One region of the Hahella sp. NBU794 genome, then DNA from elsewhere that is predicted to be linked to it. Evidence: predicted binding sites of a transcription regulator. Region 1 holds the regulator's gene; the other holds the start of a gene.

Region 1 (4,475 bases):
TGGACATGCTGTCCGAAGTGGCTCCTTTGCGTAAAACAGGTCCTGGTTCCGCCCGGATGCAAACCTGGATCAAGTTGAATACAGGTATGAACCGGTTGGGTTTGCCGTTAAATAAACTGGCTGGCGTCGCTGAGATGCTGGGCCAGTTTCCTGGGCTTTCTGTTATTGGGCTGATGACTCACTTCGCATGCGCCGATGAACTGGATAGTTTGCTGCAACAGGAGCAGTGGCGGGCGTTTCAAGCTGGTATGCAGGCGGCGGGATCGGGTGGCTGGAGTTACTCATCGGCTAATTCTGCCGCTTTGTTGCAGTATCCGGAAACTCACTTGGATTGGGTGCGTCCGGGCATTGCGATGTACGGCGCCTCCCCCATGGCGGATAAGACCGGGGCGGATTTTGGCTTGAAGCCGGTAATGACCTTTGAGTCGCGCTTGATTGCTACTCGGGAGCTGCAAGCAGGAGACTCTATTGGCTATGGCGCCGCTTGGACTGCGAGCGGCCCAACAAGAATGGGAGTGGTTGCGGTAGGGTATGGCGACGGATATCCAAGACAAATGCAAAATGGTGCGCCTGTCGCCGTGTGCGGTAAGCGGACAAAGATTATCGGGCGGGTGTCCATGGATATGCTGACGGTGGATATCTCTCACATTCCAGAAGCGCGTATTGGGTCGGAGGTGGAGCTGTGGGGCGGAGCTGTTTCCGCTGATGAGGTTGCAGGATATGCGTCAACAATCTCCTATACTTTATTTACGGGCATGACCTCGCGTGTCCCCAGGGTATACCTTAATCGCTCGGAAGGGGGTTAAAGCGCAGCGTTAAGCTGGATGATGGGGATAGAGTCCGGGGTATCGGGTTTGCGAAAATCCCATCAAGCAGCCAATATTGTTAACATAATATCTTCAGACGGCCCGCATTCTGGGGGCGCTAAAGGCTACGAGACACATTTTAAGGGGTGCATGAGTGATTGTTTGTGTGACGGGAATTGATTCGCCATTAGGTAAGGCTATAGCTCAGCGTTTACAGCAGAGCGGCATAGCAGTGGAGGGCGTTCCCTACGAGCAGTTTCTGATGACCAATGATGCGATCGTGCGAGCAATGAGGGCGATGCCGTCTGCGGATTTCGTGGTTCATGCTGCGGAGATGGCTGACCTGTTCAAGGCGGAGCAGCATCCGGATTTGGCCTATCAGGTTAATGTCTCCGCTTGTGAGGCGGTAGCGGAGGTGGCGGCTTTATGGAAGGCGCCGATTATTCATCTCTCCAGCCATCTTGTTTTCGATGGCGTCAAAAAGAACCCTTATATATCCGCCAACAAAGGACGTCCTCTTTCCGTGTATGGGCGGACAAAGCTGCAGAGCGAACAATGGCTTCAGGAAAACTATAGCAAGCATCTGATCTTGAGGGTGGGCTGGTTGCTGGAGGCTGGCGCTCAAGGCTGGCTGCAGACCATGCTTTCCGCGCTGTCTTCAGGGAAGCGCCTAAACGCCAGCACCGATATGCAGCTGACTCCCGTCGCGGTGGATGATGTGGCGAGAGTCGTAGACGCTGTTATCAAGCAGCTGAGTTGTAATATCTCGGTGTGGGGCGTTTACCATTATGCTGGCGCTGAAGCTGTCACCCACTATGAACTGTTGAAAGCGATTGTGCTGCAGGCATTTGGACAGGAAGAAATGTTGCAGGCCCTGATCGAGAAAAAGGGCGCTGATGTGTTGCCTGGAGTGGCGCTTCCGGCGAATGGCGCGTTAGGTTGTATCAAGCTGCGCAACACCTTTGGCGTCAAGCAGCTTCCCTGGCGTCGTTATCTGCCGGCGTTGATTGAGCAATGTCAGCAGCGTGGCGGCGTAAAACCGGCTGAAAACTGCTTGGAAGAGACCCGTTAACGAGCGTTAAGGGCTGATTCCTTCTGATGCTCCAGACACTTGGTGTCGTGGCGAAGAATTTTCTGCAGTTCGTCCAATTGCAATATCTGAACTTCCCTTCCTTGGACCTTAATAATGCCATTGTTCTGGAAGCGGGTAATGACCCTGCTGACAGTTTCGACGGCCAAGCCTAAATAGTTGCCTATGTCGCTGCGTGGCATAGGGAGTCTGAAGTTTGTGCCGGATAGGCGACGACGGCTAAAGCGTGTCGACAGGGACAATAGAAGCGAGGCAATGCGTTCTTCAGCCGAGTTTTTGCTTAATAGCATAGTGAGCTGCCTGCTCTCCTGAATCTCTTTGCTCATTAATGAGAAAAAGTGGTGCTGCAGGCTGGGGATGTCTGAGGCAAGGTCTTCAAACTTCTCCAGAGGAATTTCGCATACGCTGGTGCGTTCAAGGGCGACGGCGGAGCAGGAGTATTTTTCCATGCTAACGCTGTCCAGACCGATAATCTCGCCAGGCAGATAGAAACCAGTGACCTGTTCCTCGCCTTCCTCTGATACGGTGAATGTTTTGATCGCGCCGCTACGAACTGCGAAGCACGAGCGGAATGGGGTGTGTTGCTCAAAGATATATTCGCCGCGATTGAGCATTTTGCCCTGGCGAATGATTTCTTCCAGGCGATCAATATCTTCAGCCCCGACCGCGATAGGAATGCAAAGCTTGCTCAAATTACATTCGTGGCAGCCTCTGTGTAAGCTAAAAGGAGAGGAGGTTGCTATATGCTTGCTTTCCATCGGTTGCCTCGTGGCTGGATGAGTGAAACTGCTTAAAGAGGCTTCTAGGATAGCCAATAGCTATTTAAAAGCAAATCCCTACAATGGGAAATTTACAGGGAAAACCTGCGCTCGCCTTTGTTTTTACATAGTTTTCACCTTTTGTTACAACTGGGTTTGAGTGTAACGAATTGCTCTTGCTGGAAGCTCGCTGTTGTCCAGAGTTTTGTAGTAGTCGTCCAACTGTGTGGCGTTGCGCAACTGGTAATGTGGTGTGTAAGAAAATGCGCCCAACCCAACGCCATGTAGACAGCTGACTCCCTGGCTAATCAAGCCTGTCCAAGGTAGTGCGAAAAAGTCCTGCGTGATAGGAATAAACGATGCGGACTTAATACGCCGCTTGAAATCTTTTAGCGCCGCTTCCAGGCCTGCTGTGCCGGCGAATTCCATTTTATGGCCGGAGAGTAGGATGCCTTGCGGTCTCTCTGTCAGAATTTCCTCAAGGTGCTCGGATAGTGCGGTGACGGTCGCAGGAGTCACTTTCAGGCGCAGATAAACGGCTTTGAAGTCGAATGCCCGAATGGTCTGCAGCCAATCCCTAAGACTCTCAATAGGGAAGGACTGTGCGTATTCACCAGGATCATTGATGCAGACAATGTTAAAGCCCAACCCTTTAATCAGGGCTAGCGCTTCCTCGGAGTCAGGGCGAGCGTCCAGCTCGATAACATGGCGCGCATCGGCGTCGAAGTTTAGTTTGAACTCCCTGCCCAAATAATACATCACCTGAGTCTGCGCTGCGGGAGTGAGCTGGCGGACCAGATCGCCGAACCAATGCAGGTACTTAACCTGGCTGCCGGCGGGAAGGTTTTGCTTGAGTAGTCTCACTTCTTTCACGACATAGTCGATGTACTTCTGCAAATTAGCATTCATGGATGGGAGTCTGCGGGTGTAATTTTCCGCACTGACAAGTGTATTAAAGCAAGGCGCCTGAACGCTCAGTGCGAACCCGCCTTCATAATATCGAGCCAGAGAGCTGTTGCGATAATCCGCCTCATAGGCTCCCTCGTCCAAGGCGCTCCAGTTCTCACTGGAGAACTCTTTAGGGGGGGAGTTGAGCAAATAAACCCAGCTATCATTACCCCCATTTTGTTTCGCTTGTTCGACAACCTTTCCAACTGGCATATTGGGTCTCCAACCAGGTAAGAAAACATCTGCGCGCGTTTGACCATCATTGTCAGCGATTTTGCGCGCGCGCCTGCTGTCACACTTGTTGGCAAGTGGATCCCCCCTCTCTCCATGCTCAGTGTATCTAGCTCCCGAAAGGGAGTCTTGATATTGATCAAGGGGTGAGCGGGTGGCTGTCTGAGAGGGTGTACTTTAGTCGCAATATCCCTCAAACAATGGGTTTCTGGGACGTTGAGGGATAACATTCATTGCAGCTTTGGGCGGGGAGTTGATATCCTTTGCGGGCATTGAAAAAAGGCGGGCAAAAGTGCAGGCATTTCAGCTATTTCGGTCTTTCGTTTTTTACATTGGGTATGCTTGGGGCGTCATCATCACATCTTTGGTTGGGATGCTGATTGGTCCTTACGTCAATTTTGAAAAGCGTTACTACATCGTCTCCCGGTTTAATGTGTTCGCACTTTGGTGGGCGCGTGTTGTCTGTGGCATACGTTATGAGATCGAAGGGCTGGAGAACATTCCAAAGACGAGCTGTGTGGTTGTCAGCAATCATCAGAGCGCTTGGGAGACTTATTTGCTAGGCGTTATATTTCGTCCTCAGTGTACTGTGCTTAAGCAAGAGTTGATGAAGGTTCCGTTTTTTGGTTGGGCGCTGAAGAG
Region 2 (4,475 bases), 2.8 Mb from region 1:
TCAATACGAACTCACGCTCCGCAGGGGTCAACATGGTCAGAAACGCTTCTTCTATTTTCAAAGCGGAGCGGCTCGGCGCCTCATTGCGAAACCGCAGACGGGGAATGCCCAGCGGCAAGGCGCTGCTGTTGGGATAAATCGCCAAAGCGGCGATGATGTGTTGACCGGACAGGCATACCAGATGCAACTGGGGCAGTTCATCCGACTTGGCCTTGCTCAATACGCCTGCGTTGCGCAGCGCCGCGCTCATCGGCGCCGTCAGCTTCTTGGCCAGTTTCTGCAGAGAGCCCGCTTCATCTTCCAGCGGCGTTTCAATATGCAGGAACCCAAATGCGCCGCCAGCGCGCAGCGCTTCGACCACTGGCGAGACACGGTCCTTAGGGTCTTCAATTTCGAGGTCATGCAACGCGCAAAACACCTGCCGCGCAAAAATACAGCGACTCACCTCTATCTCTTTATATACATCCAGCGCGTTGCCTTGGGAGCAGCGCCAGAATACAACGCCCGATCCCTTTTCTATTTTCGAGTAGCCGTATACAAACTGCAGCGAAGCGATATTTTGCAGCTCCTGGGCGCACTCCGCTTCAAATCCAGGCCGGCAGTAGGCGAGCAATCCGATGGCGGAGTATTTACCGGAGCTTAAAGGGGAGCGTTTACGGGAAGAACTGGTAGGGTATTTTTGCGACATCCGGGCGTTTCCAATCATCAATTCATCGACGCGCCAATGCGCGGCCGGGTAAAGGCCGCTATTGTCGTCGATCCTATCGCCCCGGGCAAATCAGCGAAGCATAAAGGCCAGCGCCGCCTGCGCAGCCGTGCGCCAGTTTTGCTCTTTGGTCAGGCCGGAAGCCTTACGCGGGGCCAGATCATGATTGCCGTCGGGGAGCCAGACCATGGCGCTTTGCTCGTTTAAATACTGCTCCATATTCTCAGAACGGCCGCCAAATGGGTCCCGTTCACCCTGCAGCACCACTCCGGGAAGCGGAATATTCATCAAGTGCTCAGTCCGGAGTTTTTCCGGTTTACCAGGGGGATGAAAGGGATAGCCAAACGCCAGCCATCCCCGCACCCGAGCATCGCCCTCTGGCAAATCAGCCGCCAGCATACTGGCCATGCGTCCTCCCATAGACTTGCCAGCTAGAAAAACCGCCGCATCAGAGGGACAATTCTCCAGCGCCTCCGCAAAGCAGTTTAACAACTTATCCTGACGGTCCGGGGGACGCTTCTTTCCTGTATCGCGACGCTCTTGCATGTAGGGAAACTCAAAGCGCACGACCTTCACGCCGCCGGCGCTGACCTCCTGTGTAATAAAGGACATGAAATCGGAGTCCATCGGCGCGCCGGCGCCATGAGCAAATAAAAGAACTTTCCCGGCCTGTTCCGGACCGTCGACCATAAAGCGCATACGCCCTCCATCTACCAAAAACCAATGCGAAAACTACGATCTGAACAAATATTCATCTTTGCGCGAAGGCCGTCATTATCACGATCTCGCCTCCTTTATTAAAGGAAGGAGTCATCCCATTTGAAATTGACCAGAAATCAGCCAAAAATCATCTATTATTTCTAATAGTTATTTAGGCATTGGGTGAGAGGGATTTCCTGTCCTTTGGTCATTGCTTCACATGCCCTAAGACTTCCCTTGCAGTAAAGTCGAAGACAGACGCTCCCCTTCTGAACTAACGCATCCGCCCTCCGGTTTATAACGCGTTTGATGCATATCAAGCAGGGGAAAAAATATGTGGAGATAATGACTTGGCCAAGCATATTAAGTTGACAGCCCCATTGTGCAACTCTTATGCTTCGGCCCGCTGTCGAGGGGGAGGAAAAAGAGGCCCCTGGTTTCTGGATCCTGAAAGCCTGACATTCGAACTGGGCGACAACTCAAAATTGCAAAAGCATAACGAACTCGCCAGCAGGTTTGCGCCGTATTAATCAACTCAGGGTAGGAATAGTCACTAATGAATACAGTAAGTGCTAACGAAACCTACAACTACAAGGTGGTGCGTCAGTTCGCCATCATGACAGTTGTTTGGGGTATAGTGGGCATGGCTGTCGGCGTGCTTATCGCAGCACAGCTGGTCTGGCCGGAGCTAAATACTCACTATCCATGGTTCCACTTCGGTCGCTTGAGACCACTGCACACTAACGCCGTTATCTTCGCTTTCGGCGGATGCGCACTTTTCGCAACTTCCTACTATGTAGTCCAACGCACCAGTCAGGCTCCTCTGTTCTCCAACGGTTTGGCTAGCTTCACCTTCTGGGGCTGGCAGGCAGTCATCGTCTTGGCCGCCATTACGCTGCCTCTGGGTTACACCACTTCTAAAGAATATGCTGAGCTGGAATGGCCGATCGACATTCTGATCGCGGTTGTCTGGGTGGCGTACGCTATAGTTTTCTTTGGTACTGTCGCCAAACGTAAAAGCAAGCATATATATGTCGCCAACTGGTTCTTCGGCGCATTCATTATTACTGTCGCCATTCTGCACATCGGCAACAGCATGGCGATCCCGGTTTCCGCCATGAAGTCTTACTCCATTTATGCTGGCGCTATCGATGCGATGGTGCAGTGGTGGTGGGGCCACAACGCGGTAGGCTTCTTCCTGACTGCAGGCTTCCTGGGCATCATGTACTACTTCGTACCCAAGCAGGCGGAGCGTCCGGTTTACTCCTACCGTCTGTCCATCGTTCACTTCTGGGCGCTGATCAGCATTTACGTATGGGCCGGCGCGCACCACTTGCACTACAGCGCACTGCCTGACTGGGCGCAAAGCGCAGGTATGGTTATGTCTCTGATTCTGCTGGCTCCCTCTTGGGGCGGTATGATCAACGGCATGATGACTCTGTCCGGCGCATGGCATAAGCTGCGCACCGATCCGGTTCTGCGCTTCCTGGTCGTATCTCTGTCTTTCTACGGTATGTCCACCTTCGAAGGCCCGATGATGTCCATCAAGACCGTCAACGCGCTTTCTCACAATACTGACTGGACTATCGGCCACGTTCACTCCGGCGCTCTGGGCTGGGTTGCGATGATTTCCATCGGCGCGCTTTACCACCTGATTCCTCGTCTGTACGGCCTGAAAGAAATGTTCAGCGTCAAGCTAGTTAACGTTCACTTCTGGCTGGCGACAATCGGCACCGTACTGTACATCGCTGCAATGTGGGTCAACGGCATCATGCAAGGTCTGATGTGGCGCGCAGTTAACGAAGACGGCACCCTGACCTACAGCTTCGTACAAGCGCTGAACGCCAGCTACCCTGGTTACGCTGTGCGCGTCCTGGGCGGCGCTGTATTCCTGACCGGTATGCTGGTCATGGCGTACAACACCTGGAAAACCGTCAGACAAAGCGACGCCAAAGCAATTGATGCGCTGGCGCAAGCTGACTCTGTTCCACACGCTGTTTAACTAAGAGGGAGAGAATTCGATGAATCATGAAGTCGTCGAGAAAAACCTTGGCTTGATGATCCCTCTGATCGTGATCGCAATCAGCTTCGGTGTACTCGTTGAAGTCGTACCTTTGTTCTTTACCAAAGAAGTCACGACCCCGGTTGAAGGTCTTAAGCCGCTCAACGCCCTGCAATTGGAAGGACGCGACATATACATCCGCGAAGGCTGCACAGTATGCCATACGCAAATGGTGCGTCCGTTCCGCGCAGAAACAGAGCGCTACGGCCATTACTCTGTCGCCGGCGAATCCGTTTATGAGCACCCATTCCTGTGGGGCTCCAAGCGTACTGGTCCGGATCTGGCCCGCGTAGGAACGAAATACAGTGACGCCTGGCATCGGGCTCACCTGTTCAACCCTCGCGAAGTGGTTCCGGAATCCAACATGCCTGCTTTCCCATGGCTGTTCACCACTAAGGTGGACCCATCGAAAACTGCGGCCAAACTGAACGCTCTCAGCAAAGTCGGCGTACCTTATACCAAAGAGGACATCGAAGGCGCAGCGGAAATGGTTGAAGGCAAGTATGAGATTGAAGCCCTGGTTGCTTACCTGCAGCAACTGGGTACGGCAATCAAACGGTAAGTTCAATGGATATTAATACTGTCCGCGGGTTAGCCACCCTGTTCATCATGGCGGCGTTCATCGCCTTAGTGGTATGGGCATTCAGCTCCAAACAAAAGAAAACGTTTGATGAAGCTGCGAACCTACCCTTTGAAGATGACGAAGCGGACGCTAAGTCAGTACGCGAAGCGGAGACTAAAAAACATGACTAGTTTCTGGACCGGATGGATATCTTTTATCGTCCTGGGATCAATATTTGGTTGCGCCTGGTTGCTGTGGGTCACCCGCAAAAGCCAGAAGTTCGATACCGAAACCGAGCAGACCATGGGTCACTCGTTCGACGGCATTGAAGAGTATGACAATCCCCTGCCCCGCTGGTGGCTGTTTCTGTTCATGGGAACCATTGTCTTCGGACTAATTTACCTGGTCATTTATCCTGGACTGGGCAGCTACAAAGGCGTTATCGG

Evidence for each region. Region 1 encodes FNR, which switches genes on or off when oxygen is low (the NO sensors DNR and NnrR bind a similar motif). Its sites were predicted from a motif close to TTGATNTANATCAA; they were not measured.
Region 2: a site for FNR is predicted at 1,712-1,725, ahead of ccoN (cytochrome-c oxidase, cbb3-type subunit I). Genes of this name have one in related genera too.

Annotation. Positions count from the first base shown of each region.
Region 1 covers NZ_CP192738.1:5,155,423-5,159,897, reverse strand. The annotation lists gene alr (alanine racemase) at 1-806, shown strand, start outside; gene ACQYWX_RS22525 (sugar nucleotide-binding protein) at 961-1,878, shown strand; gene fnr (fumarate/nitrate reduction transcriptional regulator Fnr) at 1,875-2,654, opposite strand; gene ACQYWX_RS22515 (hypothetical protein) at 2,799-3,815, opposite strand; gene ACQYWX_RS22510 (lysophospholipid acyltransferase family protein) at 4,126-4,475, shown strand, end outside.
Region 2 covers NZ_CP192738.1:2,375,258-2,379,732, reverse strand. The annotation lists gene rlmM (23S rRNA (cytidine(2498)-2'-O)-methyltransferase RlmM) at 1-688, opposite strand, end outside; gene ACQYWX_RS10630 (alpha/beta family hydrolase) at 779-1,405, opposite strand; gene ccoN (cytochrome-c oxidase, cbb3-type subunit I) at 1,962-3,407, shown strand; gene ccoO (cytochrome-c oxidase, cbb3-type subunit II) at 3,427-4,029, shown strand; gene ACQYWX_RS10615 (cbb3-type cytochrome oxidase subunit 3) at 4,035-4,220, shown strand; gene ccoP (cytochrome-c oxidase, cbb3-type subunit III) at 4,213-4,475, shown strand, end outside.